3 regions of the Microbacterium sp. NPDC090007 genome follow, and region 1 is predicted to be linked to each of the others. Evidence: predicted binding sites of a transcription regulator. Region 1 holds the regulator's gene; each other region holds the start of a gene.
What was found. Region 1 encodes HrcA, which represses chaperone genes, less so after heat shock. Its sites were predicted from a motif close to TTNGCACTCGNNNNNNNCGAGTGCNAA; they were not measured.
Positions count from the first base shown of each region.

Region 2: the regulator HrcA is predicted to act here: its motif matches at 7,708-7,734, upstream of groES (co-chaperone GroES).
Region 3: the regulator HrcA is predicted to act here: its motif matches at 8,208-8,234, upstream of ACIPVB_RS10295 (Hsp20/alpha crystallin family protein).

Region 1 covers NZ_JBIVFV010000003.1:330,340-340,545, forward strand. The annotation lists gene ybeY (rRNA maturation RNase YbeY) at 1-351, opposite strand, end outside; gene ACIPVB_RS12815 (PhoH family protein) at 348-1,373, opposite strand; gene ACIPVB_RS12820 (HIT domain-containing protein) at 1,423-1,770, opposite strand; gene ACIPVB_RS12825 (16S rRNA (uracil(1498)-N(3))-methyltransferase) at 1,927-2,655, opposite strand; gene dnaJ (molecular chaperone DnaJ) at 2,658-3,782, opposite strand; gene hrcA (heat-inducible transcriptional repressor HrcA) at 3,833-4,873, opposite strand; gene hemW (radical SAM family heme chaperone HemW) at 5,182-6,399, opposite strand; gene ACIPVB_RS12845 (DUF1990 family protein) at 6,399-7,043, opposite strand; gene lepA (translation elongation factor 4) at 7,088-8,932, opposite strand; gene ACIPVB_RS12855 (alpha/beta fold hydrolase) at 9,019-9,741, shown strand; gene rpsT (30S ribosomal protein S20) at 9,860-10,120, shown strand.
Region 2 covers NZ_JBIVFV010000001.1:1,100,348-1,110,553, reverse strand. The annotation lists gene ACIPVB_RS05215 (branched-chain amino acid ABC transporter permease) at 280-1,578, shown strand; gene ACIPVB_RS05210 (branched-chain amino acid ABC transporter permease) at 1,590-2,570, shown strand; gene ACIPVB_RS05205 (ABC transporter ATP-binding protein) at 2,563-3,495, shown strand; gene ACIPVB_RS05200 (ABC transporter ATP-binding protein) at 3,495-4,283, shown strand; gene ACIPVB_RS05195 (ABC transporter substrate-binding protein) at 4,775-6,058, opposite strand; gene rarD (EamA family transporter RarD) at 6,263-7,204, opposite strand; gene groES (co-chaperone GroES) at 7,332-7,628, opposite strand; gene ACIPVB_RS05180 (Hsp70 family protein) at 8,099-9,958, shown strand; gene ACIPVB_RS05175 (LuxR C-terminal-related transcriptional regulator) at 9,987-10,206, shown strand, end outside.
Region 3 covers NZ_JBIVFV010000002.1:380,480-390,685, reverse strand. The annotation lists gene ACIPVB_RS10340 (copper chaperone PCu(A)C) at 1-197, shown strand, start outside; gene ACIPVB_RS10335 (Dyp-type peroxidase) at 197-1,420, shown strand; gene ACIPVB_RS10330 (PepSY-associated TM helix domain-containing protein) at 1,417-2,877, shown strand; gene ACIPVB_RS10325 (GNAT family N-acetyltransferase) at 2,965-3,378, opposite strand; gene ACIPVB_RS10320 (hypothetical protein) at 3,486-3,944, opposite strand; gene ACIPVB_RS10315 (aldo/keto reductase) at 4,113-5,105, shown strand; gene ACIPVB_RS10310 (SRPBCC family protein) at 5,192-5,644, opposite strand; gene ACIPVB_RS10305 (NAD(P)/FAD-dependent oxidoreductase) at 5,779-6,999, opposite strand; gene ACIPVB_RS10300 (sugar ABC transporter ATPase) at 7,220-7,579, shown strand; gene ACIPVB_RS10295 (Hsp20/alpha crystallin family protein) at 7,670-8,125, opposite strand; gene ACIPVB_RS10290 (UbiA family prenyltransferase) at 8,281-9,099, shown strand; gene ACIPVB_RS10285 (FAD-dependent oxidoreductase) at 9,282-10,206, opposite strand, start outside.

The DNA.
Region 1 (10,206 bases):
CCCGTGCGTGGTGAGCAGGATCAATTCGTCCTGCGTCGAGTGCTTCGCCGCGACCGCTTGGGTCTCGGCGACGGCCGGGCACAGCACGATGTCGCCGAGGAGACCCGCCGGGGTGGGGGCGTCCTCGGACCCGGGTCGCAGCTCATCCATCGGGAAACTCAGCACGTCGGTGGGTCCGGGCTCGTCCATCCACTGCACGTGGAGGGATTCCATCGCGCCCTCGTCGACGAGCACGATGGCGACATCGGCGTCGGCGCTGACGTGCAGCTCGGCCAGGTTGTACTCCATCAGGCGCAGCAGCACCTGCTCGTCGACCTTGTGGTCGGACTCGTTGTTGATCTCGATCGTCATGAGCGGTTTCGTCTCGGGAGGTGATCGCGGGGACCGGCGGCACCGGGGCCGCGTCGCTCCGCACGGGCGGCGAATTCGGATGCCTCGTCGCGTTCGCGACGGGCGGCGAGGCGCTTCTCGTCGTATTCGCTGTACGCGTCGACGATGCGACCCACGAGGTTGTGGCGGACGACGTCGTCGCTGGTGAGGCGGGAGAAGTGGATGTCGTCGATGTCGTCGAGCACACGGGTCACGAGCCGCAGCCCGGACGCACCCTGCGGCAGGTCGACCTGCGTGATGTCGCCGGTGACGACCATGCGCGTGCCGAATCCGAGGCGCGTGAGGAACATCTTCATCTGCTCGGGGGTGGTGTTCTGGGCTTCGTCGAGCACCACGAACGAGTCGTTCAGCGTGCGACCGCGCATGTAGGCCAGGGGCGCGACCTCGATGGTCCCCGTCGCCATGAGCTTCGGGACGATGTCGGGGTCCATCATCTCGTTGAGCGCGTCGTACAGCGGGCGCAGATACGGGTCGATCTTGTCGGTGAGGGTTCCCGGCAGGAACCCGAGCCGCTCCCCCGCCTCGACGGCCGGGCGCGTCAGGATGATGCGATTGACCTCTTTGCGCTGCAGCGCCTGAACCGCTTTGGCCATAGCGAGGTACGTCTTGCCGGTGCCGGCGGGACCGATGCCGAACACGATGGTGTTCTCGTCGATGGCGTCGACGTACTCCTTCTGCCCGGCGGTCTTGGGCCGGATGGTCTTGCCGCGGGACGACAGGATCGCCTCGCCCATGACCTCGGACGGACGGGGCCCGCCGTCGGAGCGCAGCATGCGGTTCGAACTCGACACGTCGGCCGGGTCGAGCCCGTGCCCGGAGCGGGTCATGCTGAGCAGCTCGTCGACGAGCCCGCGCGCCGCGCGGACCTCCGCGGGCCGACCCGAGAGCGTGATCTCGTTGCCGCGCACGTGGACGTCGACGTCGGGGTGCTCCTTCTCGACCACGCGCAGCAGGCGGTCCTGGGGACCGAGCAGCTGCACCATCGCCACTCCGTCGACGGCGATCTGTTCGACGACGGTCTCTTCGGGGGATTCAGCCACCGAGGCTCTTTTCGTTCAGGCCGCCCGCGAGGACATGGGCGTGCACATGGAAGACGGACTGACCGGCGCCCTCGCCGGTGTTGAAGATGAGACGGAAGTCGCCGTCGGCGTGTTCGGCCGCGACCGTGCGGGCGAGACCGATGACCTCGGCGAGCAGCTCCGGATCCGCGGCGGCCAGCTCGGCGACGTCGCGGTACTGAGCGGTCTTGGGGATCACGAGCAGGTGCACCGGTGCCTGCGGGGCGATGTCGCGGATCGCGAAGGCGTTGCCGGTCTCGGCCACGATCTCGGCGGGGATCTCGCCCTGCAGGATGCGGGTGAAGATCGACGGTTCGCTCATGGCATCCAGTCTAGTGACGGCCCCCAACACCCAGGCCCGGTGCCGTGTCGGGGCGCCGCTCGACATCCTGTTCGGGGCGGAACAGTCGTGCCCCAGGGCGTGCGATCCGCCCCGAGACAGAGGGACGGGCGCGGGCGACCGGCGTCACGGCGACGCTCACCAGCGGCCGTGCGCCGCCGACAGCACCGAGATGGCCGCGGCCCCCGCGGTGGACGTGCGCAGCACGGTGTCACCCAGGCGCACGAGGTGCGCGCCGGCTTTCTGCAACGCCTCGAGCTCCTCGGGGGCGATCCCGCCCTCGGGGCCCACCACGAGCACGACATCTCGATCTGCCGGCGGGGTCACCTCGGTCAGACGGGCGGATGCCGACGGTTCCAGCACCAGCACGGTGGACGTCCCCGCGCGTCGAACGAGATCGGCGGTCCGGGCGAGGGTCTCGACCTCGGGGATCCACGCGCGATGCGCCTGCTTGGCCGCCTCGCGCACGATGGTGCGCCAGCGCGCGAGACCCTTCTCGGCCTTGGCATCCCACCGCGACACGCTGCGGGCGGCCTGCCACGGCACGATCGCATCGACACCGAGCTCGGTCGCCGCCTGCACCGCGAGCTCGTCGCGGTCGCCCTTCGCGAGGGCCTGCACCAGCACGAAGCGCGGCGCCGATCCGGGTCGCTCCTCGCGCGCCGTCACCCGGACGTCGACCCGTTTGGGGGTCGCAGCGACGACGGTCCCCGACAGCCACGCGCCGCGGCCGTCGCCCAGGGTGACGGCCTCGTCGACGCGCACGCGCCGGACGGCGGCGGCGTGATGCGCTTCAGCCCCTTCGAGGACCACGGTCTCGCCCGGACGAGCGGATCCCGCCGCGTCGGTGACGAAGTGCAGAGCCACGATCAGTGCCGGAAGCGGTCGCGGAACTTGCTGAACATCCCCTGCTGGTGCTCCGCCAGACGGGGCTTGGGAGCCTTGGTGCGCTTGGCGAACTCCTCGATGAGGGCACGTTCCTTGTGGTCGAGCCGCGTGGGCGTGACCACGTGCACCCCGACCTTGAGGTCGCCGCGCTGGCTGCCGCGCAACGGCGTGATGCCGCGGCCCTTGATGGTCAGCACATCGCCGGATTGCACGCCCGGACGCACGTCGAGGTCGACACCGCCGTCGAGGGACTCGATCGTCGTGGTGGCGCCGAGGATGGCATCCGGCATCGACACTTCGAGCGTGGCCACGAGGTCGTCGCCGTCGCGGCTGAACGCGTCGTGCGCCTCGACGGTGATCTCGAGGTAGAGGTCGCCGTTGGGGCCGCCGGCGGGTCCGACCTCGCCCGAGCCCGGGAGCTGCAGGCGCAGACCCGACTCGACGCCGGCGGGGATGTCCACCGAGACGGTGCGACGGGCGCGGACGCGGCCCTGACCCTGGCACGTGCCGCACGGGTAGGGGATGGTCGTGCCGTGCCCGTGGCAGACGGTGCAGGGCTGGCTCGTCACGACGTTGCCCAGCAGGCTGCGCACGGTGCGCTGCACGTGACCCGAACCGTGGCAGATGTCGCAGGTGACCTCGCTCGTGCCGGGCTGCGTGCACGAGCCCTGGCAGGTCTCGCACAGCACCGCTGTGTCGACCTCGAGGTCGCGGTGCGTGCCGAAGACGACGTCGCCGAGCTGCAGGGTGACGCGCACGAGAGCGTCCTGGCCGCGTTCGCGACGCGAGCGCGGACGTGGGCCGCGACCCCCACCGCCCTGCGCTCCCCCGCCGAAGAACGTCTCGAAGATGTCGCTGAAGCCGCCGAAGCCGGCCGCTCCCCCGCCGCCGAACGGGCTCTGGTCGCCCCCCATGTCGTAACGGCGTCGCTGTTCGGGGTCGCTCAGCACGTCGTACGCGTGCGTCACGAGCTTGAAGCGCTCGGACGCGTCCTCGCCCGGGTTGACATCGGGGTGCAACTGGCGTGCCAGACGCCGGTAGGCCTTCTTGATGTCTTCGGGGCTGGCGTCGCGCTCGACGCCCAGGACCTCGTAGTGGTCAGCCACAATCGCCTTCCTGCCCGCTCACGCGGGGTTGATTCTCTTCGGGGATGCCGTCACCGCGCGCTGTCGTCGTCTTCGAGCATCCGGGTCAGATAGTGCGCGACGGCGCGGACCGCCGCGAGGTTGGAGGAGTAATCCATGCGGGTCGGTCCGAGCAGCCCCACGCGGGCGCCGCCGGTCGAGCCGTCGTACCGACTCGCGAGCACCGAGGCCTCGATGAGACCGAACGGCTCGTTCTCGCGACCGATGCTCGCCGACAGCCCCTTCTCGTCGGCCACCATCTCGCTCATGAGCCGCAGCAGAGTCACCTGCTCCTCGATGGCTTCGAGCAGAGGATAGATGCTGCCGCGGAAGTCGGACTCGCGCTTGGCGAGGGTCGCCGCCCCCGCCATGACGAGGCGGTCCTGGCGGAACTCCTCGAGCTCCTCGCCCACGACGCGCAGCACGGCGTCGGCGATCGCGTCCAGCACGACTCCCGGGCGCGGACCGTCGGCCAGGGCTTCGGCCACACGCTGCGCGCTCTCGGCGACCCCGCGGCCCACGACGACGGTGCCCACGCGGGCGCGCAGCTGCGCGATGTCGGCCTCGCCCGGTTCGACGGGGGCGAAGGCGATGCGCTGAGAGACGCGGCCGGTGTCGGTGACCAGGATGACGAGCACCCGCGGGCCGCCGAGGGCGACCAGCTCGACATGCGTGACGTTCGCGCGCGCGAACGAGGGGTATTGCACGATCGCGACCTGACCGGTGAGCTGCGTCAGGGCACGGACCGTGCGCGCGAGCAGGTCGTCGAGGTCGCCGGCCTCGTCGAGGAACGACGTGATCGCACTGCGCTGCGCGGTCGAGAGCGGGCGCAGCTCGGCGAGGTGGTCGACGAAGACGCGGTAGCCCTTGTCGGTGGGGACGCGCCCCGACGAGGTGTGCGGGGCGACGATGAGGTCTTCGTCCTCGAGCAGTGCCATGTCGTTGCGGATGGTGGCGGCCGACACCCCGAAGGCGTGACGCTCGACGATCGCCTTGCTGCCGACCGGCTCACGGGTGTCGACGTAGTCCTGCACGATCGCGCGCAGCACTTGAAGACCGCGTTCGGACACCATGTGCTGCTCCTCCCGTTTGGCACTCGGCTCGACTGAGTGCCAATTCTACGACGAACGCCTGTCAGGTGCGTCGAGCGGCTCGCGGGCGGCGGCGGTGCCCTGCGCGCCGCGCTCCCCCGCGAGCCGCGCTCCTCTGCTGGCCGCGCTCGTCTGCTGGCCGCGGTCCCCTGCGGGCCGTGCTCCCCCGCGATAAACGCGATTTGTGGCGAGAAACGCGGCCTCGCACCGTTTATCAGCACGAACGGCGTTTATCGAGGGTCGGCGGGGGCGCGCCGCGCGGCGCCCACGCGATGGCGAGAGGCCGCCGATCAGGCCGTCAGCGCTCTCACGACGGCATCGGCCAGCAGGCGTCCGCGGCGGGTGAGCACGACGCGGCCGCGCACGGCATCCGTCCCCTCGATCAGGCCGTCGGCGATGAGGGATGCCACGGCCTTGCGGCCCTCGCCGAGGAGCTCGGACACGGCCAGGCCCTCGCGGATGCGGCTGCGCAGGAGCACCGACTCGAGCCGCCGCGCGGTCTCGTCGGGGCGCTCGCGGGCCGCCGCGGGCGACTCGGAGGCGGCGAGGCGCTGCGCGTAGGCGGCGGGGTGCTTGACGTTCCACCAGCGCAGGCCCGCGACATGGCTGTGCGCGCCGGGCCCGAACCCCCACCAATCCGTCCCGCGCCAGTAGGCGAGGTTGTGCCGGGAGCGGTGGGCGACGCCCCGCGACCAGTTGGACACCTCGTACCAGTCGTAGCCGGCCGCGCCGAGCAGATCGTCGGCCAGTTCGTACATGTCGGCCTGCAGATCGTCGTCGGGCATGGCGACGGCGCCCGAGCGGATCTGACGGGCGAGCTTGGTCCCGTCCTCGACGATCAGCGCATAGGCCGAGACGTGGTCGGGCTCGAGCGCCGTGGCGGTCTCGAGCGAGGCGCGCCAGTCCTCGAGCGACTCCCCCGGCGCCCCGTAGATGAGGTCGACCGAGACGTCCAGGCCCGCTCCCCGGGCCGCGGACACGGCGGTCGCGACGTTCTTCGGATCGTGCGTGCGGTCGAGGGCGGCGAGCACATGCGGCCGGGCGGACTGCATGCCGATCGACAGCCGGGTGACCCCCGCCGCCGCGAGCGTATCGACGACGCGGTCGTCGACGGTGTCGGGGTTGGCTTCGACCGTGACCTCGGCGCCGTCGGCGATTCCGAAGCCCTCGCGCACGGCATCCAGCATGCGGGCCAGATCCCCCGCGGGAAGCAGCGTCGGCGTGCCGCCGCCGAAGAACACGGTGGATGCCGCCCGCCGGCCCCCCGCGGCATCCATCACCCCGGCAGCCAGGCGCACCTCGGCGGCGAGGGTGTCGGCGAAGTCGTCCTGACGGGCGCCGCGCAACTCGCTCGCGGTGTAGGTGTTGAAGTCGCAGTAGCCGCAGCGCACCCGGCAGAACGGGACGTGCAGGTACACACCGAAGTCGGTCGACGCCTCGATCGCCAAGTCGTCGGGCAGTCGTCCGTCGACCGGGGCGGGGTCGCCGAGCGGCAGAGGACCGCCCATCAGGAGGCGTACAACGGCGAGATCGCGCGCAGGTATCGCGTGAACAGCGCCTTACGGCGACGGCGCACCCGGCTCGTGAACAGCCGGTAGGTGGGGGCGGTCGGACGATCGAACGCGCGGACGACGAACCAGACCTCGTCGTTCTCGCGCCACTCGATCGCGAAGAGCTCCTCGCCGCTGACGATCGAATGACCGACCGTGCCGAGGAGGAATCCGACGCGACGGGGCTCCTCGAAGACCGAGATCACGCGCAGCTCGGCGTCGGCGCGGTGGCCGTCGACCTTGCCGTGCAGGCGCACCCCGGTGCCGGGGCTGACGAACGGGGTGCCGTCGGCGGCGAAGCGCTGCTCGGCCTCGAGGCTGCTCGGCGCGACGGGGGCGCCCTCGGCGTCGAACCCGACACCGGAGTATCCGGAATTGGATGCCGGGCGCACGTCGGTGATGCTCAGCTCGCCGGCACGCAGCGGCGCCCACGACAGCAGCAGCTCGGTGGCCGCGACGAATCGCTCCTCGCCACTGCCGATACGCCACGCGTCTTCGGCGGGAAGGGAGTTCTCGGGCGGATACTGCATGAGGTCGTGGGCCTGGGTGGCCCCGACCGCCGCGTAGTCGACCGTGTCGTCCGTGAAGTTCTGCCGGCGCATGATCTCCAGTCTCGGGGAAGCGGATGGGAGGGAGGTGAGCGCCGCTACTTCTTGGTCTCGACGTCGCCGGACAGGGCGGCGATGAAGGCCTCTTGCGGCACCTCGACGCGGCCCACCATCTTCATGCGCTTCTTGCCCTCTTTCTGCTTCTCGAGCAGCTTGCGCTTTCGCGTGATGTCACCGCCGTAGCACTTGGCGAGGACGTCCTTGCGGATCGCGCGGATGGTCTCGCGCGCGATGATGCGGGCACCGATGGCCGCCTGGATGGGCACTTCGAACTGCTGGCGCGGGATGAGCTTGCGCAGACGTTCGGCCATGAGGGTGCCGTAGGCGTAGGCCTTCTCGCGGTGCACGATCGAGCTGAACGCGTCGACCTTGTCGCCCTGCAGCAGGATGTCGACCTTGACCAGGTCGGCGGTCTGCTGGCCGGCCGGTTCGTAGTCGAGGCTCGCGTACCCCTGCGTGCGGCTCTTGAGGTGGTCGAAGAAATCGAACACGATCTCGCCGAGGGGCATGTGGTAGCGCAGCTCGACGCGGTCCTCGCTGAGGTAGTCCATGCCGAGCAGCGTGCCGCGGCGCGACTGGCAGAGCTCCATGACGGTGCCCACGTAGTCCTTGGGCAACAGGATGCCGACCTTGACGATCGGCTCCGACACCGAGGCGACGCGCCCGTCGGGGTACTCGCTGGGGTTGGTGACCGAGACGGTGTCACCCGTGTCGGTGGTGACCTCGTACGTCACCGACGGCGCGGTGGTGATGAGGTCGAGACCGAATTCGCGCGAGAGGCGCTCGGTGATGATCTCGAGGTGCAGCAGGCCGAGGAAGCCGCAGCGGAAGCCGAAACCGAGCGCGACCGAGGTCTCGGGCTCGTACTGCAGCGAGGCGTCGGACAGCTTGAGCTTGTCGAGCGCTTCGCGCAGTTCGGCGTAATCGCTGCCGTCGATCGGGTAGATGCCCGAGAAGACCATGGGCTTCGGGTCGGTGTACCCGGGCAGGGCGTCGGTCGCGGGCTTGCGGTGCGTGGTGATCGTGTCGCCGACCTTCGACTGGCGCACGTCCTTCACGCCGGTGATGAGGTAGCCCACCTCGCCCACGCCCAGTCCCTTGGTGGGCACCGGCTCCGGGCTCGAGACGCCGATCTCGAGGGCCTCGTGGGTCGCGCCCGTCGACATCATCTGCAGGCGCTCGCGCGGCTGGAGCGACCCGTCGATCATGCGCACGTAGGTGACCACGCCGCGGTACGCGTCGTACACCGAGTCGAAGATCATCGCGCGCGCGGGGGCTTCGGCATTGCCGACCGGGGCGGGGATCTTCTCGACGATGAGGTCGAGCAGCTCTTCGACGCCCATACCCGTCTTGCCGCTGACGCGCAGCACGTCGGCGGGGTCGCCGCCGATGAGGCCGGCGAGCTCGGCCGCGTACTTGTCGGGGTCGGCCGCGGGCAGGTCGATCTTGTTCAGCACCGGGATGATCGTCAGATCGTTCTCGAGGGCGAGGTACAGGTTGGCCAGCGTCTGGGCCTCGATGCCCTGGGCGGCGTCGACGAGCAGGATCGCCCCCTCGCACGCGGCGAGCGAGCGGCTGACCTCGTACGTGAAGTCGACGTGACCGGGCGTGTCGATCATGTTGAGGGCGAAGGTGCCGTCGGCCGTGGCCCACGGCATCCGCACCGCCTGCGACTTGATCGTGATGCCGCGCTCGCGCTCGATGTCCATGCGGTCGAGGTACTGCGCCCGCATGTCGCGGTCGCTGACGACGCCGGTGATCTGCAGCATGCGGTCGGCCAACGTCGACTTGCCGTGGTCGATGTGGGCGATGATGCAGAAGTTGCGGATCTGCGCCGGCGGGGTGGCGGACGGCTCGAGGGGCTTCAGGGCGCGCGGTGACATGTTCCGTCGATTCTACGGTGGCGCGCCGACATCGCCGTCCCCGAGGGGCGACTCCGTGGCATTCCGGCTCTTTTACAGTGGATGCCATGACGGTCCAGGTCGTGCTCGTGCACGGCATCCGCACGTCGGCGTCGATGTGGCGTGCGCAGCTCGCGCATCTCGCGCGGCGCGGCAATCCGGCCACCGCCGTCGACCTGCCCGGCCACGGCACGCGCCGCGGCGAGGAGTTCACTCTCGACGAGGCGTTCGCCACGATCGATCGGGCGGTGCAGGATGCCGCCGCCCGCGGCCCCGTGCTGCTCGTCGGGCACTCGATGGGCGGCCTGCTGTCGATCGACTACGTCGGGCGTGAGAAGCCCCCGCCGGTCGCGGCGTTCGTCGCGGCATCCTGCACCTCTCTCCCCCGCGGCGTGGGGCTGGCGGCGTACCGGTTCTTGGCGCGCCGTTTCGACAGCCTGCCCGACCGGGGACTCGGACTGACCAATCGGGTGCTCGATCGCACGCTGCCGCCCGAGACGCGATCGGACTTCGGGGCCGGGGGGTACGCGTTCGACGCCCAGGACACCGCGTTGGCGTCGCTGTCGACGCTGGACCTGCTGGCGGCGCTGCGTCGGATCGACATCCCGCTGTGGTTCGTCAACGGGCAATGGGACCAGCTGCGCGCGAACGAGAAGCTCTTCACCACCGTCGCCGCCCGCGCCGAGCTCATCGTCGTGCCCCGCACGACGCACCTCGTCACCGCGATGCGGCCCCGCGTGTTCAACGCGCTGCTGGAGGTGGCGCTCACCACCGTCGAGGCATCGACCTGATAGACTCGGCCCTTGGCTTGCGTGTGGGGTTTTTCCCGACCTCCACGACCGCCGGTGCAGCGCCCCTCTACCGCTCGCCCGGCACTTCCAACACTCACTCAAACGAAAGACCGTCGACGTGGCGAACATCAAGTCGCAGATCAAGCGCAACAAGACCAACGAGAAGGCGCACGAGCGCAACAAGGCCGTCAAGAGCGAGCTGAAGACGCACGTGCGTCGCGCCCGCCAGGCCGTCCTGGCCGGTGACAAGGAAGCCGCCGAGAAGGCGCTCGCCCTGGCCGGCAAGAAGCTCGACAAGGCCGTGAGCAAGGGTGTCATCCACCAGAACCAGGCCGCGAACCGCAAGTCGGCCATCGCGAAGCAGGTCAACGCTCTCTGAGCCGCAGCCGTTTCGACAGCCCGTCCCGCATCGCGGGGCGGGCTTCGTCGTTGGGGGCGGGTCCGGGCGGTGCGAGGTGGACGCGC
Region 2 (10,206 bases), on a different contig from region 1:
GCTCGAGATAGGGACGACGTCGGCCGGGGCGCCCGGGAAAGCGCTCCGACATGAATTCTAAGCGCCGGGGGTCCGGGATTGTTCCCCGCGCGGGCGGCGCCGACGCGCCGCCCGCGCGACACGGTTCGCTAACGACTGGACGTGCGAAACGTCCGCGACACATTACGCTCGTAGCGTCGACCGTCGAAGCTGACGGGACGACTTCGTCAGCGCTGCCGAACTGGAGACTCCGTGGGTCATTCCTCCCCCACCGCGATAAGATCGCGCACCCTTCCCCGCATGGCCCTCATCGTGTCGCTCTTCGCGACCGCGATCGCCGTTCTGAGCCTGCTGTTCGCGACACCCGCGAGCGCGCAGACGACGCCGGCCCCGACCCCCGCGGCCTCCGCCGGGACGGGAGACGTCTCGACCCAGTTCAGCATCGGCGGCATCATCCGCGCCGGCGATGACCCGGTCGAGGGCGTCGAGATCTCGGTCGAGGGTTCCGGCTTCTCGGAGGTCGGCACCACCGGCGCCGACGGACGCTGGTCGGTGGCGGTGCCCGGTCCGGGCGCCTACACCGCCACGCTCCAGGTCGACACCCTGCCCGACGGCGTGGCCCCCCGCGATCCCGACAACGTCACGCGCGACGTCACGATCGGCACGACCAACACGGTCAACGTGCTCTTCCCGACGGGCGAGGGAGCGGCCGCATCCGGCTCGATCTGGGACACGCTCTTCTCGCGCTTCTTCTACGGTCTCAACTTCGGCCTGCTGCTGGCCCTGGCCGCCATCGGCATCTCGCTGATCTTCGGCACGACCGGGGTGAACAACTTCGCCCACGGCGAGATGCTCACCTTCGGCGCCATCATCTTCTACGTCTTCACGGCGATGGGATGGAACCTCGTCCTGGCGATCCTGCTGACCGTGGCGCTGTCGGCCGCCCTCGGATGGACTCAGGATGCCGTGCTGTTCAAACCGTTGCGGAAACGGGGCGTCGGGCTGGTCCAGGTCCTCATCGTGACGATCGGCCTGTCGATCGTGCTGCGCTACCTGTACCTGTACTTCTTCGACGGTGGAACGCGCAACATCGCCACCGGCATCACCGACAACGTCACCATCGGACCCGTCACCGTCACCCTGACCTCGATCATCAGCATGGGGGTCAGTGTCGTCATGCTCGCGTTGGTGGCGTACTTCCTCACCCGCACGCGCATCGGCAAGGCGACGCGCGCGGTGAGCGACAACGCCTCGCTCGCCGCCGCGTCCGGCATCAACGTCGACCGCGTCATCCGCATCGTGTGGGTTCTCGCGGGTGCCCTGACGGGCCTGTCGGGCGTGTTGTACGGCCTCTACCGCGGCGTCACGTGGGACATGGGCTTCGCGATCCTGCTGCTGCTCTTCGCCGCCGTGACGCTGGGCGGTCTCGGCAGCGCCTTCGGCGCCCTGGTGGGTTCGCTGATCATCGGCATCATCACGGAACTGTCCACCATCGTCATCCCGCCGGACCTCCGGTACGCGGTGGCCCTGATCGTGCTCATCGGCGTGCTGCTCTTCCGGCCGCAGGGTGTGCTCGGTCGTAAAGAGCGGATCGGCTGAGGAAAGACGACATGGACTGGCTTTCGATCTTCAACAACGCCGCGGGCGAGCTCATCAGCCCGACCACCGCGGCATACGCCCTGGCCGCGATCGGCCTGAGCGTCCACTTCGGCTACGCGGGACTGCTCAACTTCGGTCAGGCGGGCTTCATGGCCGTCGGCGCCTACGCCTTCGCCATCGCCACGCTCTCGTTCGCGGCGCCCGTGTGGCTCGCGATCCTCGTCGCGATCGTGGCGTCGGTGCTGTTCGCGTTCCTGCTCGGCATCCCGACCCTGCGTCTGCGGGCGGACTACCTGGCCATCGTCACCATCGCCGCCGCCGAGATCGTGCGGTACGTGGTCTCGACCGTGGGCCTGACCGACATCACCGGCGGCTCGCAGGGCCTGAACGGCTACAACCGCGAGTTCCAGGCCATCAACCCGCTGCCCGCCGGCACCTACGGCATCGGCCCGTGGACCTACTCGGCCAACGACTGGTGGGTGCGCGTGTTCGGCTGGGGTCTCGTGCTCATCGCAACCCTTCTGGTGTACCTGCTCATGCGCAGCCCCTGGGGTCGCGTGGTCAAGGGCATCCGAGAGGACGAGGATGCCGTGCGCAGCCTCGGCAAGAACGTCTACTCGTACAAGATGCAGGCGCTCGTGCTCGGCGGTGTCATGGGCGGTCTCGCGGGTGTGGTGTTCATCCTCCCCCGCGCGGTGCAGCCGGGTAACTACGGAACGGCGCTGACGTTCTTCATCTGGACCGCCCTGCTGCTCGGTGGGGCGGCGACCCTGCTCGGCCCCATCGTCGGCTCGATGCTGTTCTGGGTGCTGCTGTCGCTGTCGAACGGCATCATCGTGGGACTGCGGGATGTCGGCATCCTGGGCTTCATGTCCAGCACGCAGACCGGCCAGGTGCGCTTCATCCTCGTCGGCATCGGGCTCATGCTCCTGGTGATCTTCCGGCCACAGGGCATCTTCGGCAACAAGAAGGAGCTGTCGTTCAATGTCTGACACGACTGTCACCCACCCGCTCGTCAAGGGCGAGGTCCGACCCGGTTGCGCGAAGGTCGACCCGATCGTCGTCGCCGACGGCGTCACCCGCCAGTTCGGCGGCCTCAAGGCCGTGGACGTCGAGCACCTCGAGATCCCGCGCGGCCAGATCACAGCCCTCATCGGTCCGAACGGCGCGGGCAAGACCACGCTGTTCAATCTGCTCACCGGCTTCGACAAGCCCAACACGGGCCGGTGGAGCTTCGAAGGCTCCAACCTCGCCAACGTCCCCGCGTTCAAGGTCTCGCGCAAGGGCATGGTCCGCACCTTCCAGCTGACCAAGTCGCTCGGCCGCCTCACGGTGCTGCAGAACATGCTGCTGGGCGCTCGCGGGCAGAAGGGCGAGAACATCTTCCGCGCCCTGGTCCCCTCGATCTGGCGTTCGCAGGAGAAGGACAACACCGAGCGCGCCGACGATCTGCTGCGCCGCTTCAAACTGGATGCCAAGCGCGAGGATTTCGCCGCCTCGCTGTCGGGTGGACAGCGCAAGCTGCTCGAGATGGCCCGGGCCCTCATGAGCGACCCGAAGCTCGTCATGCTCGACGAGCCGATGGCCGGCGTGAACCCCGCACTGACGCAGAGCCTGCTCGGGCACATCCTCGACCTGAAGAAGGAGGGGATGAGCGTGCTCTTCGTCGAGCACGACATGCACATGGTGCGCCACATCTCGGACTGGGTCGTGGTGATGGCCGAAGGCCGCGTGGTGGCCGAAGGGCCGCCCGAGACGGTGATGACCGATCAGGCCGTGATCGACGCGTACCTGGGTGCGCACCACGACACCGACCTGGGCGACATGACGACGTCCCAGCTCGAGACCATCCAGGCCGAAGCCGCCGCCGAGGCGGAGGCGGAGCTCATCGCCGACGAGAAGGACGGGAAGCTCTGATGACCGACACCGCCACCGCCACGCGCACCCCGGTGCTGCGCACCGACGACCTCGTCGCCGGATACCTGCCCGGCGTCAACATCCTCAACGGGTGCACCGTGGACGCCTACCAGGGCGATCTGATCGGCATCATCGGCCCCAACGGCGCGGGCAAGTCGACCCTGCTGAAGGCCATCTTCGGCCAGGTGAAGATCCGCGGCGGAGCCGTGCTGCTCAACGGCGAGGACATCACCTCGCTCAAGGCCGACAAGCTCGTCGCCAAGGGCGTCGGCATGGTGCCCCAGAACAACAACGTGTTCCCGAGCCTGTCGATCGAGGAGAACCTGCAGATGGGTCTCTTCCAACGGCCCAAGGTGTTCGCCGAGCGCTTCGAGTTCGTCTCGGGGTTGTTCCCCGAACTCGCCAAGCGACGCAAGCAGCGGGCCGGGTCGCTCTCGGGCGGTGAGCGTCAGATGGTCGCGATGGGTCGCGCCCTCATGATGGACCCGTCGGTGCTGCTGCTCGACGAGCCGTCGGCCGGCCTGTCGCCCGTCCGCCAGGACGAGACGTTCCTGCGCGTGGCCGAGATCAACCGCGCCGGCGTGACGATCATCATGGTCGAGCAGAACGCCCGGCGCTGCCTGCAGATCTGCCACCGCGCGTACGTGCTCGACCAGGGCAAGGACGCGTACACCGGGACCGGCCGCGAGCTGCTCACCGACCCCCGCGTGATCGAGCTGTACCTGGGCACCCTGGCCGCCGACGAGGATGCCAAGCGCGACGGCAGCAAGAACCCGCACGCCGAGTAACTCCGGCTCAGACGAGTGCCCCGCGGCTCCGGCCGCGGGGCACTCGTGGTTTCCGGGGGGCTTCAGCGCGCTGCTCGCCCGACGCGCCAGGCCGGGCGGTCCTCCGCGTCACGCGACGGCACAGGCGCCCCGCGGCCGCCGGCACGCGTGTGAGCGCCGTGTGCCCCTGGCGAGCGCCTGCGAGGCGCACAGAGCCCGGAACAGTCGCCCGGGCCAGCGCGCCGCACCTTCCCGCCGCACTCGTCCGCGATGCGGTCCCCCCGCTCCAACCCGCTTGGGCGTCCAAGACTCGCCGCGCCGGAGATGCACGTGCGACGTGTCGTGGACGCTCAACCAGGGGTGTGGTCACGCGTGAGCGGAGTGTCCGAGAAACGCCGCCCCGCCGTCTCACGTGCGGCGTGTCGTGGACGCTCGACGAAGTGTGTGAGCACCCGCTCCACAACGCGAAGAGGCCCGGATTCTCGCGGATCCGGGCCTCTCTGGGGTTCAGGTCACTCGTTGAGCGAGCCGAACTCCGTGTTCAACAGCGCGTACTTGTTGTCGGCGCCGTACTGGTAGATGCCGATGTACGCCTCGGTGGGGTCACCGTTGCCGTCGAAGGTGATCGGACCCGAGACACCGTCGTAGTCGATGTCCGTGCCCTCGTTGATCAGCGCGAGGCAGTCCGCGAAGGTGGTGCACTTCTCGCCCCCACCCGTGACCGACTCCAGGTTGTCGCGGATGGCCGTACCCGAGTCGTCCTTGGCCTGAGCGGCGGCGAGTGCGGCCACGATGACGGCGTCGTAGGACTCCGGAGCGTAGCTGAAGTCGGTCAACGCGGAATCGACCTCTTTCAGGCGGCTCTGGAACTCGGTGTCGGCCGGGTTACCGGGCAGCGTGCCCTTCGCACCCTCGAGCGTGCCGGCGGGGAACTCGTACGAGTTCGACAGGTTGCCGTCGACGAAGTAGACCTTCGACGCGGCGTAGCCCTGGGTGCTCACCAGCTGCGGGATGATCGAGGACGTCTCTTCGAACGCGATGACGGCGATGGCGTCGGGCTGCGACGCGAGCACCTCGTCGACCTGCGACGTGAAGACGGTGTCACCCGGGTTGTAGGGGACGGCAGCCGAGACCTCGCCACCGGCGGCCTCGATGGCCGTGGTCGCGTTGTCCTTGAGGCCGATGCCGTAGGGGTCGTTGATGTAGATGATGCCGACGTTCGCCGCGCCGTCACCGACCATCAGGTTGCCCAGAACCCGACCCTGCAGCACGTCGGAGGGCGCGGTGCGCCAGTAATAGCCGTCGTCGGCGTAGGTGGTGAAGTCGGGCGAGGTGTTGGCCGGCGAGATCTGGACGATCCCGGCGTTGACCAGCTGATCGATGAACGTGAACGACACGCCCGACGACGCCGCACCGATGACGACGTCGGCACCGGCGTCGACGAGCTCGGTGGCCGACTGCGTGGCGATGTCGGTGGTGGTGTCACCGGAGTCGCGCTCGGTCAGCTCGGTCGTGAAGGGGAACGCGTCGCCCGTGGCCTCGATGTCCTGGACCGCGAGCTTGACACCGGCGACCTCGGGCGGGCCGAGGAAGGCGAGGTTACCCGTGGCCGGGAGGATCGTGCCGACGTGGAACGTACCGTCGGCCGTGGACGTGGCGCCCCCGCCGGAGGATGCGCTGGGGGCGGCGGCGTCGCTGCCGCCGCCGGCGCAGCCGGCGAGGACGAGCGCGCTGGCGCCGACCAGGGCGATACCGCCGAGGATGCGGGCGCTGCGCGTGCGCGGGAAGACGTTCATAGTGCTCCTTGCTGTGAATGAACGTTCGGCGAGCCATCGGGTCACCTGGTGTCCCCAACCTAATCGGGTGCAGGTTTTGCGCATGTTGCCGTTCGTTAACGATGTGCGTCAGCGGGGTCACGGGCCCATAACGGTTCCGCCGGGACGGCGCCGGACACGCTAGGCGCCGCGCGCGAAAGTCCGCCGCGCGCAGCGTACGGCCGCTCAGACCGGTTCGGCGACGTCCTGGACCACGGCACGGTTCCGACGCGCGGCCACGAGGGAGTCCGCGCTCAGAATGACCAACGCCACCCAGACCAGTCCGAAGCCGATCCAGCGCTCGGTCGTCATGGGCTCCTGCAGCACCCAGACTCCGATGACGAACTGGATGATGGGCGCGATGAACTGCAGCAGGCCGATGACCGTGAGCGGAACCCGGCGCGCTCCGGACGCGAACAGCAGCAACGGCACCGCCGTGACGGCCCCGGCCAGCAGCAGCAGGCCGGTGTGCAGCGCACCGGCGGTACCCAGGGTGATACCGGTCGTGCTCGCCACCACGGCGAGTTGGATGCCGGCCACCGGCAACAGCCAGAACGACTCCAACGTCAGTCCGCTCACGGCATCCACCGAGGGCCCGATCTGCTTCTTCACCAGACCGTAGAGGCCGAACGAGAACGCCAGGGTCAGGGCAATCCAGGGGAAGGCGCCATAGCCGACCACGATGATGACGACCGCCAGCACCGCGATGCCCACCGCGACCCACGGCAGAGGGCGCAGACGCTCGCGCAGGACGAGCACCCCGAGCAGCACGGTCACGATCGGGTTGATGAAGTAGCCCAGGCTCGTCTCGATCACGTGCTCGTTCAACGCGCCGTAAAGGTAGGTCTGCCAGTTGACGTAGATGAGGACGCCGGCCAGAGCGGTCAACGCCATCAGGCGGGGCTGGCGCACGATGCGCAGGAATGCGGGCCACGCGCGCAGCAGCGTCAGCAACAGCAGACAGAAGGCGAACGCGAAGACGATGCGCCACGCCACGACCTCGAACGCCCCGGTCGGCTTGAGCTGCAGGAAGTAGAGGGGCAGCACGCCCCACAGCAGGTAGGCGCCGAGGGCGTACAGGGCACCGCGGGTGCTCCCGCCGGTCGGGGCGGCAGGGGACGGGGTCACCGATTCAGCCTACGCGCGCCCGTCCACGCGCGGCCGTCGTCCGCCCGTCCTTTTCCTGCCATCATGCGGCCGAGAAAAGCGAAGACCCCGGATGCCGTGGCATCCGGGGTCTTCATACGTGTTGCGATCAGCGGACGACGACCGCCAGGACGTCGCGGGCCGAGAGCACGAGGTACTCTTCGGCGCCGAACTTGACCTCGGTGCCGCCGTACTTGCTGTAGAGCACGCGGTCGCCGACGGCGACGTCGAGGGGGACACGGTTGCCGTTGTCGTCGATGCGGCCGGGGCCGACGGCGACGACTTCGCCCTCCTGCGGCTTCTCTTTGGCGGTGTCGGGGATGACGAGACCACTCGCGGTGGTCTGCTCAGCCTCGACCTGCTTGATGACGATGCGGTCCTCGAGCGGCTTGATGGAAACCGACACGGTCTACCTCTTCTTTCTCGTTACAGAAGACTTTTCAGCACTCCCGCGGGGAGAGTGCTAATGCGAGTGTAGAGAAGCGCTGGCACTCACGCAACGCGAGTGCCAGCACCTTCCGGCCTTGATGCGCTGGTCCGAGCCGGGATCCGCAGGCCGTCGCGGCCACGTCATCGCCCGCGGACTCACTCGCTTTATCACAGCCCGTCCTGCCGCGTCACCCACCCTTTCATCCGGTTCCCAGGTGTGACACACTCATGACACCAGCGCCGATGGGTACAGGGGGTATGCATCGGCGGATTACAAAAGGGGCTCGTCGTCGAGCCCGGGGAATCGGGGGATTCGGGGACGTTTCGGCGTACCCGATCGCCCTCGGGGGGTCGAATTACATGGCAACGCCGTACTTCTTGGCGATCGATGTCGGAACGAGCAGGACGGCGGCTGCGACTGCGCGCACCGCCCCTGACGGTGCTCTGGTGGCTGCCCCGCTGCCCCTGGGGCGCAACGCCGACAACACGCCGACGACGGTCTTCGTCTCGGACAGCGGCCTGCTGTTCGGCGATGCGGCGGAGCGGCGCGGCACCGCCCAACCCGAGCGTCTCGTACGCGAATTCAAGCGTCGCATCGGCGACGATGTGCCCATCGTCGCGGGCGACCGCCGCTTCTCACCCCAAGACCTCTACGCCCTCATGGTCGGCTGGGTCATCGGCACCGCCGTCGAGCGCGAGGGTCAGCACCCCGCCGGCATCGCCGTCTCGGTCCCGGTGACGTGGGGCGAGTACCGCACGAGACTGGTGCAGGACGCCGTCGGCCGCCTGGGATGGAACGACGTCCAAGTCATCACCGAGCCCGAGGCCGCGGCCCGTCACTACGAATCGACGCATCCCCTCGACATCGGCCGCGCCCTCGCGGTCTACGACTTCGGCGGCGGCACGTTCGACACCGTCATCCTCCAGAAGACCATCGACGGCCGCGTGGACTTCGTCGGCGCACCGGTCGGCATCCCGGATCTGGGTGGCGCCGATTTCGACGACATCGTCCTGCGCCACACGGTGAAGGCCGCGGGGATCCCCGCCTCGGCCCTGACCTCGGTCTCGACCGACCCCGGTATGCGCATGGCCCTGGCATCGCTGCGCCGAGAGTGCGTGGACGCGAAGGAATCGCTCTCCTTCGACGGCGAGGCCGTCGTGCCCGTCCTGATCGGCGAGGGTCACGGCGCGGTGCGTCTGACGCGGGCCGAGTTCGAAGACATGATCGAGCCCGAGATCGAGCGCACCGTCGAGGTGCTCGAGATGGCACTGAAGCAGTCCGGCTTGACCCCCGAGGACCTCGACGCGATCCTGCTCACCGGCGGTACCTCGCGCATCCCGCGGGTCGCGCAGCTGCTCTCCGAGCGGTTCGACCGCCCCATCGCGGTCGACGCCGACCCGAAGGCCATCATCGCCCTGGGCGCGGCACGCACGGCCGCGGGCGTCGCAGCGGGAGAGTTCGTGCCGGTGGCCCTGACCGCCGTCGACGCCCGTGACGACATCGACGACGATGACGACGACGACGCGATCGACGACCTCGGTTTCACCGCCACTCGTGCCGAGAAGCGCGCGCCGTGGTTTCGCCGCGTCCCCGCCACGGCCTACGTCGCCGCCGGCGTGACGGCGCTGGCCGTCGGCGTCGGTGTCGTGAGCGTTCCCGCCATGGGTGTCGGCATCCTGGCCCGCTCCGGCGTCGGCATCACCTCGCAGCCCCTCGCCGCCAACGACGAGGTGACCCTGTTCGAGCCGCTGGACCTGCCCTCGTCGCCGCCCGCGAGCATCGCGGCCCCGGGAGTCGCCCCCGCCGTCGAGCAGCCCGCCGCGCCCGAGGCTGCGGCACCGGGCGCATCCGAGCCGTCCGCGAAGAGCACTTCCCGCCCGCGCACGCCGCAGCGCCTCACCCCGCGCACCGCCGAGGAGCGCACCCCCTCGATGGCCCCGCAGCAGAACGGCGGCGGAGGCGGCGGCGGTCAGTCCAACCCCGCCCCGGCGCAGCCCGCTCAGCAGCAGCCGGCGCAGCAGCAGCCTTCGAGCTCCGCGCCGTCCAGCTCGACCGACCCGTCGACCAACCCTCCGGTCGACCCGTCGCCCTCGGAGACCGCGACCACGGAGCCCTCGACCCAGCCTCCCGCGACGCAGGAACCGACCCCGTCCGAGACGACCCCGACCGAGACCCCGTCCGAGACGACTCCTCCCGCGACCCAGGAGCCCGTCGAGACGACGTCGCCGCCCGCGGAGACGACCTCGCCGCCCGCCGAGACGACCTCGCCCGAGCCCACGGCCACCGCCAGCGACATCCCGGCCTGATCCGCCGCCGGAACGAGAGCACACATCGATGTCGATCTCGAAGACGACCACGGAGGCGGCGCACGGCGACCTCGAGGCACTGCTGCTGCCGCGCGGCGCGCGCGCCCTCCTCGACGCGTACACCGACACGCCCGCACCGCTCCCCCTCGCGGTGATCGGGACGGCGGGTTCGGGCAAGTCGCGCGTCCTGCGTCACGTGTTCGCCGCGCTGCGCGCGGCGGACGCCTCGCCGGTGGTCCTGACCCATG
Region 3 (10,206 bases), on a different contig from region 1:
CGCTCGAGCTCGCCCCCGGGGGAAACCACCTGATGTTCATGGACGTCACCACGCCCCTGCGCGCGGGGGACGAGACGACCATCACCCTCACCTTCGCCGACGACTCGACGGCACGGATCGTGGCTCCCATCAAGGAGTTCTCGGGTGCGAACGAGACCTACGAGGGTGACATGGGCGACATGGACATGGGTCAGTGATGCCCCGCCGACGCGCCTCCGCGACGTCCGCCCACGGCGCCACCCGGCGCTCCTTTCTGCTCGGGGGAGCCGTCGCCGGGGTCGGCGCGGTGGCCGCGGTCGGGATCGATGCCGCGATCGCGGCGCGGGCGCAGGACCCGGGTGCCTCGACACCGTTGAACGGAGAGGTGAGCGTCCCCTTCCACGGCGAGCATCAGGCCGGGATCGACACCGACGCCCAGGCGCACGTGTCGCTGGTGGCTCTCGACCTGCACACCGAGGTCGACCGTGACGGCCTGCGGCGTCTGATGCGCACGCTCACCGACGACGCCGCCCGCCTCACGACCGGACGGGGGGCGCTCGCCGACACCGAGCCGGAACTGGCCGTCGCGCCCGCCCGCCTGACGGTGACCTTCGGCTTCGGTCCGGGGTTCGTCGAGCGCGCGGGAGCACCCCGTCCGTCGTGGTTGGGTCCGCTGCCCCCCTTCGCGATCGATCGGCTCCGACCCGAGTACGGTGAGGGCGACCTGCTGCTGCAGATCGCGGCGGACGACCCCGTCACCGTCGCCCACGCGACCCGGATGCTGCTCAAGGACGCCCGGGCCTTCGCGCGCACCCGATGGGTGCAGCAGGGGTTCCGTCGGGCGCACGGCACCGAACGTCCCGGCACCACCATGCGCAACCTCTTCGGGCAGGTCGACGGGACCGCCAACCCCCTCCCCGGGACGGCCGATTTCGACGACGTGGTGTGGGCGCGCGAGGGGTGGATGACCGGCGGCACCGGCATGGTGGTCCGCCGCATCGCGATGGACCTCGACAAATGGGATCGCCTCGATCGTCCCGGCCGCGACCAGGCGCTGGGGCGGTTCCAGTCCTCCGGTGCCCCGCTGACGGGCTCGGACGAATTCGACGAGCCCGACTTCGCCGCGAAGGATGCCATCGGCTTTCCCGTCATCGCGGAGTTCTCGCACCTGCGGCGCTCCCGCTCCGACGACACCGCGCAGCGCATCTTCCGTCGCGGCTACAACTACGACCAGACGCCGCCGGCCGGCGCGGTCAGCGACGCCGGACTGCTGTTCGTGTCGTTCCAGGCCGATATCGAAAGGCAGTTCGTGCCCCTCCAGACGCGGCTCGACGAGCTCGACCTCTTGAACGAGTGGACGACCCCCATCGGGTCGGCCGTCTTCGCCGTCCCGCCCGGATGCCGAGAGGGCGGCTACATCGGAGAGGGGATCCTGTCATGACCACGACCGTCGAACCCGGGGGTTCGTCGACCGCCACTGCTCCGCCCGTGCCGCCGGCGCAGCCGCATCGCGGGTGGTTCACGGCGATGCTGCGGCGCCTGCACTTCTTCGCCGGCATCCTCGTGGGGCCGTTCATCCTCGTCGCCGCCGTCAGCGGCGCGCTGTACGCCGTCACCCCGACGCTCGAGAAGGTGATCTACGCGCACGAGTTGAGGGCGGCATCCGACGCTCCGGCTCAACCGCTCGCGGACCAGATCGAGGCCGCCGAGGCGTACCTGGGCGACGGGTCGACGCCCGTCGCGGTCCGGCCTGCGCCGGAGGCGGGAGCGACCACGCGCGTGATGTTCGCCGACGAGACGCTGCCCGAGAGCACGACGCGGGCGATCTTCGTCGACCCGGCCACCACCGAGATCCGCGGCGATCTCCCCGCCTACGGGACGAGTGGGGCGCTGCCGCTGCGGCACTGGATCAGCGACCTGCATCGGTCGCTGCACCTGGGCGACGCCGGCCGCTGGTACAGCGAGCTCGCGGCATCCTGGCTCGGGATCGTCGCCCTCGCGGGGCTCGGGCTGTGGGTCGGTCGGTTCGCGCGCAGTCGCCGTGGGCGCCGCGACCTGCTGCGCCCCAACCGCCGCCACACCGGTCTGCGACGACTGTCGGGGTGGCACTCGGCGGTCGGGATCTGGGTCGTGCTCGGCGCGGTCTTCCTCTCGGCGACGGGCATCACGTGGTCCACGTTCGCGGGAGCGCACGTATCCGACCTGCGCGCGGCGGTCGGCGAGGGGACTCCCGCCCTGACGACCTCGCTCGACGGCACGGCGGCCGGGGGCGGTGAGCACGCCGGGCACGCGGGTCACGGCGGCGCGGCCGCGTCGCCGACGGGGGAGGCCAACCCCGCGACCTTCGACGCGGTCCTGGCGATCGCTCAGCGCATCAACGTCGACAGCGGCGACGTCGAGATCAAACCTCCGGCTGCCGCCGGGAAGGCGTGGGTGGTGCAGGAGATCCACCGCAGCTTCCCGACCGAGGTCGATGCGGTCGCGATCGACGGATCCCGCTTGCAGGTGACCGATCGGATCGACTTCGCGGACTTCCCGCTGCTGGCGAAGCTGTCGCGATGGGGGGTCGACCTGCACATGGGCACGATGTTCGGCCTCGTCAACCAGCTCGTGCTGCTCGCGCTGGCCCTCGGCATCGCGGCCCTCGTCGTGCTGGGATACGCCATGTGGTGGAAGCGTCGCCCGACCCGCGGCCTCGCGGCCGCACCCGCCCGCGGTGTCCTCGGTCGCGCGCCGTGGTGGGGCATCGCGGCGGTGCTCGCCGTCGCTGTCGCGCTCGGGCTGTTCCTGCCGCTGGTGGGCTACACCCTCGCCGGGTTCGTGGTGATCGACGTGCTCCTGGGGTGGCGGGCGCGGCGCACCGCCGCGTCGGGACGTCGCGACATCGCGACGCGCTGACGGGGAGAGGGCCGAGGGGGGACGGCATCCTGCGGACCCGTCCGCCCCGTGGCGGGAGGATGCCGTCTCGTGCGGGCGCGAGGCGCGTCAGTCCATGAGCCGGTGCATGGTGACGGACCCGGTCGTCGGCTCGGTGAACCCGAGGCTGCTATACAGGGCCTGACCCGGGGGGTCGGCGAGCAGCGTCACGTAGGCGCCCTCGGGGGCCTTCGCGCGGATCTCCGCGAGAAGGTCCTCGAGGACCCGTCGCCCGAGTCCTCGCCGCTGGTGCGAGGGGAGTGTCGCGATGTCGGCGACGAGGAAGTACCACCCGCCGTCGCCGATCACGCGGCCCATCGCGACGGACCGCCCGTCGGCATCCACGATCCGTCGCCACGCCCAGCTGTTCTCGAGCGCCGGCGCGCCCTGGTCCGGTCGCTTGGGGGTGAGTCCGGAGGCGCGACGCAACTCGAGATAGTCGTCGAGCGAGGGGGCGAGGGGCTCGAGGCGCAAGTCGTCCATACCCCTCAGCGTTGCAGCACCGTCGTCGTCGTGCCAGTCGAGAGGATCGGCCACCGGCTGGGCGTGCGTGGTGGCGTCGACGGCCCGCTCTCCCGGTGCGGGGCCGGTCAGGCCCGGTCGGGGTCGGGCAGGCGCTGGGCGATCTTGCTCGATGCCGCGGACTCGCGGTCGACGCCCGGCTGGAACGCGGCGATCGGGTCGTCGGCGTCCACGCGCGACTCGCCGTCGTCGTCCCGCCGAGAAGGGGCCGGCGTGCGGGCCTCGTCGTCCGCGACCTCGTCGTGGTCGTCGCGATCGGTGTCCTCGGTGTGACGGGACGTCGATCCGACCTCGCCGGTGCCTCGCTCGGTGAGGCCGTCCGCCGCGCGCGTGCCGACGCCGGGCAGGTCGTTCTGGCTCGAGATGTTCTGCAGGCGCGCTTCGTCGTCGGGGTCGATGCGGGCCGTGCCCACGGCGCCGGAGTCCGCTCCCGCGGCACCGGCGGGCACGTCGGCGGCCAGGCCGTCCGACTCGGCAATGAGATTCTCTTCGTCGGATCCGGGCAGGCGGTCGGCGGGGGTGTCCATGGTGTTCCTTCCGTGGGTGTGCCGCCACGCTAGGCGCGTTCGCTCCCGCGGGGGGCGGGGTTGCGCCGCGGCGGATCGTCGCCTCCGCCCCCCGGCTGCATCGACCACGCGCGGCCCCCGGCGTCGGAGGGGATGGATAGGCTCGACGGAGCTTCGAAAGGAACCGCAATGCAGCAGCGTCCCCTCTCCCGTACCGGCCGCGAGGTCTCGGCGATCGGCCTCGGCACCTGGCAACTCGGCGCCGATTGGGGTGAGGTCGGCGAGGACGACGCGCGCGCGGTGCTCGCGGCCTCGGCCGACGCCGGCGTCACCCTCTTCGACACCGCCGACGTCTACGGCGACGGCCGCTCCGAGCAGATCATCGGGTCGTTCCTCCGCAGTCGCTCGGGCGACGACATCACCGTGGCGACCAAGATGGGGCGCCGCGAAGGTCAGGTGCCCGAGAACTACGTCATCGAGAACTTCCGCGCCTGGCTCGACCGCTCACGCCGTCTGCTCGGCACCGAGACGCTCGACCTGGTGCAGTTGCACTGCCCGCCGTCCGCCGTCATCGACGATGACGCCACCTGGGACGCCCTCGATCAGCTGGTGTCCGAGGGGGTCATCGCCGCCTACGGCGCCTCGGTCGAGACGATGGACCAGGCGATGTCGGCGTTGCGCCGGCCGAACCTGACCAACCTGCAGATCATCTTCAACCCCTTCCGCCTCAAGCCCCTCGACGAGGTCCTGCCCCTCGCCGCGCAGAAGAACGTCGCGGTGTTCGCGCGGGTGCCGCTGGCCAGCGGCCTGCTCTCGGGCAAGTACTCGCGCTCCACCACGTTCGCCGAGAACGACCACCGCTCGTACAACCGCAACGGCGAGGCGTTCGACAAGGGCGAGACCTTCTCGGGCGTGCCCTTCGACGAGGGCGTCGCCGCGGCCGACGAGCTCAAGGCGGCCCTTCCCGAGGGCGTGTCGCTGCCCGCGGCCACCCTCGCCTGGATCGCCTCGCGCGAAGGGGTGACGAGCGTCATCCCCGGCGCCCGCTCCGTGCCGCAGGCCGCGGCCAACGCCGACGCGGCCGCCCTGCTCGACGGCGGGTTCGATCTCGCCGCCTTCGACGCCCTCGTGCGCGAGGTCTACGACCGCCGGCTGCGGGCCGAGATCCACCCGCAGTGGTGAACCCGGCCTGAGGGGGGCCGCGGCATCTCCCACGCGAACGACGAAGCCGGGCCCCGACGGGACCCGGCTTCGTCGATGAGAAGACGTCAGCTGACGTCGCCGCGCCAGGCGCCCGACTCGGCACCACGCGACTCGATGTACTTCTTGAAGTTCTCGAGGTCCTTCTTCACCGAGTGGTCGTCGGCGCCGAGGACGGCACCGGCCTTCTCGAGCAGACCCGTGGGCTCCCAGTCGATCTGGACCGTGACGCGGGTCTCGGCGTCCGACAGGCGGTGGAAGGTGACGACGCCGGCGTGGTTCTCGTCGCCGCCGACGCTGTTCCACGCGACGCGCTCGTCGGGGTGCTGCTCGGTGATCTCGGCGTCGAACTCGCGCTCCGCGCCGGCGATCTTGACCTTCCAGTGCGTGAGCGTGTCGCTCTTCTGCGTGATGGACTCGACGAAGCTCATGAAGTGCGGGAACTCCTCGAACTGCGTCCACTGGTTGTACGCGACGCGGACGGGAACGTCGACGTCGATGGTTTCGATGACCTGTGCCATGGTGTCCTCTTCTCGTATGTCTTCCGGGGCTGTCTTCAGTCTTGGCGGGATGCCGCGGGCCTGCCCCCGGGGTTGAGGGATCGGCTTCCGTGCCCTATGGGCGGGGTGCCCGTGCGTCCCGCGCCGGGCGCGTCTCAGGCGAGCCCGCGCAGGATCAGGTGCCAGTACACCCAGGGCAGCACGCGCCGGTCCGCGATCCACGTCGATCGGCGCTCGCGGTAGAGCGATCGCCAGAACGGGACCGTGGGCCGCAGGCGCCCCCGTCGGTCGAACTCGGCGAACACCACCGTTCCGCGCGAGACGGTGAACGGCACGACGCTGTACCCGTCGTAGTGCGAGGTCGGCTCGCGTCCCGCCAGCACGGCGGTCAGGTTCTTCACGAGCGTCTTCGCCTGCTGGCGGATGGCTCCGCCCGACGGGCGCGTGGCGACCCGCGCCGCATCGCCGACCGCCCACACCTCGGGATACCGCACGTGCCGGAGGGTCTCGGGGTCCACGTCGACCAATCCGTGCGGATCGTCGGATGCCGCCAGCCCACTGCCGGCGATCCACTCGGGCGCCCGCTGCGGCGGCACCGCGTGCAGCACGTCGTAGGCCAGCGTCTCGCGCGTCTGGCCGTGTCCGATCTCGAGGGTGCGGGTCGCGGCATCCACCGACCGCAGTACCCGGCTGTATCTCACCTCGATGCCGTACTCGTCGAGCTTCCGCTGGAGTTCGCGGTCGATGGCGGGGATGCCGAAGGGCAGCGGATCGGGGCAGACGAACACCACGCGGATGTCGTCGCGCACCCCGATCGCCCGCCACCAGTCGCATGCGAGGTACATGGGCTTCTGGGCCGCGGCGCCGCACGAGGCCGGCTCGGGCGGCTGCGTGAACACGACCGTTCCCGTGCGCAGGTCGCGCAGCACCGGCGAGGCCTTGGCGGCGAGGGAGAAGTCGTAGTTCGACACGCCCTCGGGGGCGTCCATCGCCCCGGTGAGTCCGGGCACCTGCTCCCAGGCCATGCGCAGTCCCGCGCAGACGACGAGCTGGTCGTAATCGATGCGCCCGCCCGACACGAGGTGCACGCGACGAGCGGCGGCATCCACCGTGAAGACCTCGTCTCGCAGCCAGCGCACACCCGGCGGGATGACGTCGGCCTGGGCGCGCACGGCGGAGGAGGCGCGTGCCGCCCCGCCCGCGATGTGCGACTGCAGCGGTGCGTAGACGTGCCGTTCGCGGGGTTCGATGACGGTGACCTCTCCCGCGCGGGCGCGCTGCAGTCGGCCGGCTGTCGAGAGCCCGGCGTTGCCGCCGCCGATGATCACGATGCGGGGGGCGGTGCCCGGGGGCCCGGGCGGGGCGGAGTCGTGCATGGGCGTCCTCTCGTCCGTCTCACGGTGCGTCGGGGTGACCGGTTGCACCAGCGCCTTGACACCGACGCCCGCGGGCCGGACTTCCGGGGGGCCGGGCGCGCGCTCGTCAGAGAGGGAGGCGGCGGGGGCCTGTCAAGGGTCGGGGTCGCGGGCGTGAGGGGACGTTGGATGGGAGGACCGCCGCACCCGGCGGCATCCCGCGTCCGACGGAAGGACCCCCATGAGCGACGCTTCGATCGACCCGACCCCCGACGCGACCACCCCCGCCGCCGACACCGGCATCGCGGGCGTGCAGCCGTTGCGCGACGGCGACACCTCGATCGAGCCCGATCCAGCGCTCGACCCCGCGCAGGCGGAGTGGGATGCCACGACCGCGCTCGACGAGGGCGCAGACCCCGACGACATCAACCCCGCCACGGCGACGGGTGCCGATCCGGCCGAGATCGACGACGCCGGCAGCGAGATCCCGTTCGAGGATCTGCACGCCGAGGCCACCGGCACCGACTCGCAGGGCGAGGACCCGGGAGTGGTCGAACTGGGAGAAGAGGGTCAGGGCGACCTCGCCCCCGAAGACCTCTGACGAACGCGCGATGCCCCGGCCCCCTCGAGGGGACCGGGGCATCGGCGTGTGCGGTGGGCGTGCGTCCGCGGTCGCGGACGACTGCCGTGCCTACTGCTCGATGGGCTGGGGCGTGCTCTCGTGCGCCTCGATCACGCCGTCGCCGTCGTCGGTGGACACCGAGATGCGGCGCGGCTTGGCCTTCTCGCTGACCGGGATGGTCACCGACAGGACGCCGTTGCGGTAGGCGGCGCTGATGCGCTCGGTGTCGATGCCCTGGCCGAGGTTGAGCTGGCGGACGAAGGAAGCCGTCTCGCGTTCGCGCGTGATCCACTTGACGCCCTCGCCCGAGCCGAGCGTCCGTTCGGCGCGGATCGTCAGCAGCTGCCCGTCGACGTCGATGTCGACCGAGCCGGGGTCGGCACCGGGCAGATCGGCGGCGAGGACGTAGTGGTCGCCGTCGCGGTAGAGGTCCATCGGCATTCGGCGGGGGCCGCCGCCGCGACGGGCGTCCAGGAGCGTGGACGCGAGGCGGTCGAGGTCGCGGAAGGGGTCGTAGGTGGCCATGGTCGTTTCTCCTTTGCGAATCGGCCCGGATGCGGCATCCGGGGTCTGAAGTTGAGTCGGTGCGACTCAACTGCGAGGAAGATTAGCACTCGCGGCGGTCGAGTGCCAAGACCCCGTCGGTGCCGCGTCCGACGGGCCGCGATAACGTCGTCAGCGTGACGGATGCCGGGAAAGAGACGTCGGTGATCCGAGCGCTGTGGGGAGCGACCCACCCCGGACCGACCCTCGTGGTCACCCTGCTGTCGCTGGCGCTCGGTCTCGCGGCGGGACTGGAACCGTTGCGGCTGCTCGTGCTGGTGGGGGCGGTATTCACCGGACAGGTCTCGGTGGGGCTGTCCAACGACGCGATCGACGGGGCACGCGACGCCGCCGTCGGGCGCACCGACAAGCCCATCGCGGGCGGCACGCTGACCGCCGAGCGCGCCCTGACCGTCGCGATCGGCGCCGTCGTCGTCGCCGTCGCGCTGTCGCTGCCGCTCGGACCCGGCCTGCTGGCCGCGCACGCCCTCGCCCTGGCCTCGGCGTGGGCCTACAACGCGGGGCTGAAGTCGACGCCGTTCTCGATCGCGCCGTTCCTGCTGAGCTTCGGGTTGTTCCCGTCGTTCGCGACGCTGTCGGACGGGACGCCGACGCTCGCGCCCGCGTGGGCGACCCTCGCCGGGGCCGCTCTCGGTGCGGCCGTGCACCTGACCAACGTCGTGCGCGACCTGGACGACGACCGGCGGACCGGGGTGCGGGGGTTGCCGCACCGCCTGGGGGCGCGCGCCTCGGTGCTGATCGCGGCCGCGGGAATCGTCGCGGGCGCGCTCGCCGTGCTCGTGGGGACCGGGCGCGGCGTCGGGTTCTTCGCGGTGGTCGTCGCGGTCGCCGTCGCCGTGATCGTGCGGGTGCTGGTGCGCCCCCCGGGGCGGGCGGTGTTCCAGCTGACGATGCTGGCGGCGCTGGTGCTGGCGGTGCAACTCGTCGTCGCCTGACCCGGTGTGCGCGGCTGCCCGCGCGGTGCGGGGTGCGGTGTGCGCGATCGGGTGCACGGTGCGATGTGCGCGGCGGTGCGGGGCGCGGTGCGCGCGATCGGGTGCACGGTGCGATGTGCGCGGCGGTGCGGGGCGCGGTGCGCGCGGCTTCCCGCGCGGTGCGGCGCCGAAGCCGAGGGCTGTCAGGTGCCGCGCGCGGCGCGGTCGAACCGCATCGCGTAGGCCCGCGTGAACGCCGCGCCCCCGGGACCGCGCAGCAGCGCGCGCAGGGCCGTCGTCCGCGCGTGATGCGCGCTCGGCGCCGCGGCCCGTCCGAGCAACGTGTTCAGCAGCGCCAGGCGCGCCGCATGCCGCGCCGAGGCGAGGCGGTCGCGCTCCCAGGTTGCGAGGCCGGCGTCGTCGCCCGTCCGCACCCACGGTGCGAGCAGGGGCGCGAGGGTCAACGCATCGAGAAGGCCCAGGTTCATCCCCTGCCCGCCGATCGGACTCACCTCGTGCGCCGCGTCGCCGACCACGACGATCCGGCCGCGCCGCAGAGCGGGGGCCACCGCGCGCCGCACCCCGAAGGTCGACGCCCCCGCGACCTCGACCTCGATCCCCGCGCGCGACGCGACCGCGTCACGGAGGAACACATCGGCATCCGCGATCTCGGCGGCGCCGGCCCAGGCGACGAGCCGCCGGCGCCCGTCCGGAAGGGGGAACGACTCCACCACTCCGCCGCGTTCCAGGTGCACCCGGGCGACCGGGCCGCCCGCCGCCTCGACGTCGGCCATCGCATAGCGATCGCGATAGTGGCGCGTGCGTATCGCGCCGGGGCGGTAGACGAGACCGCGTCCGGACCACCCGGATGCCACCACCACCGCGCCCGCGCGCCATTCCCCGCCCGCGGCGGTGACGGCCCGCACCCCCGCCCGGTCCTCGTGCAGGGCGACGACGTCGACGCCGCGGCGCACGGGTGGGGCGAGGGCGGTGAGCACCTCGAGGGTGTCGGACTGCGGAAGGGCCGCCACGTACGGGTGTCGCGCGCGCAGGCGGTCGAAGCGGATCGCGGCGACCACGCGGCCGTCTGCGCGCGCCTCACCGCGTCCGATGCGCACGGCGCGCGAG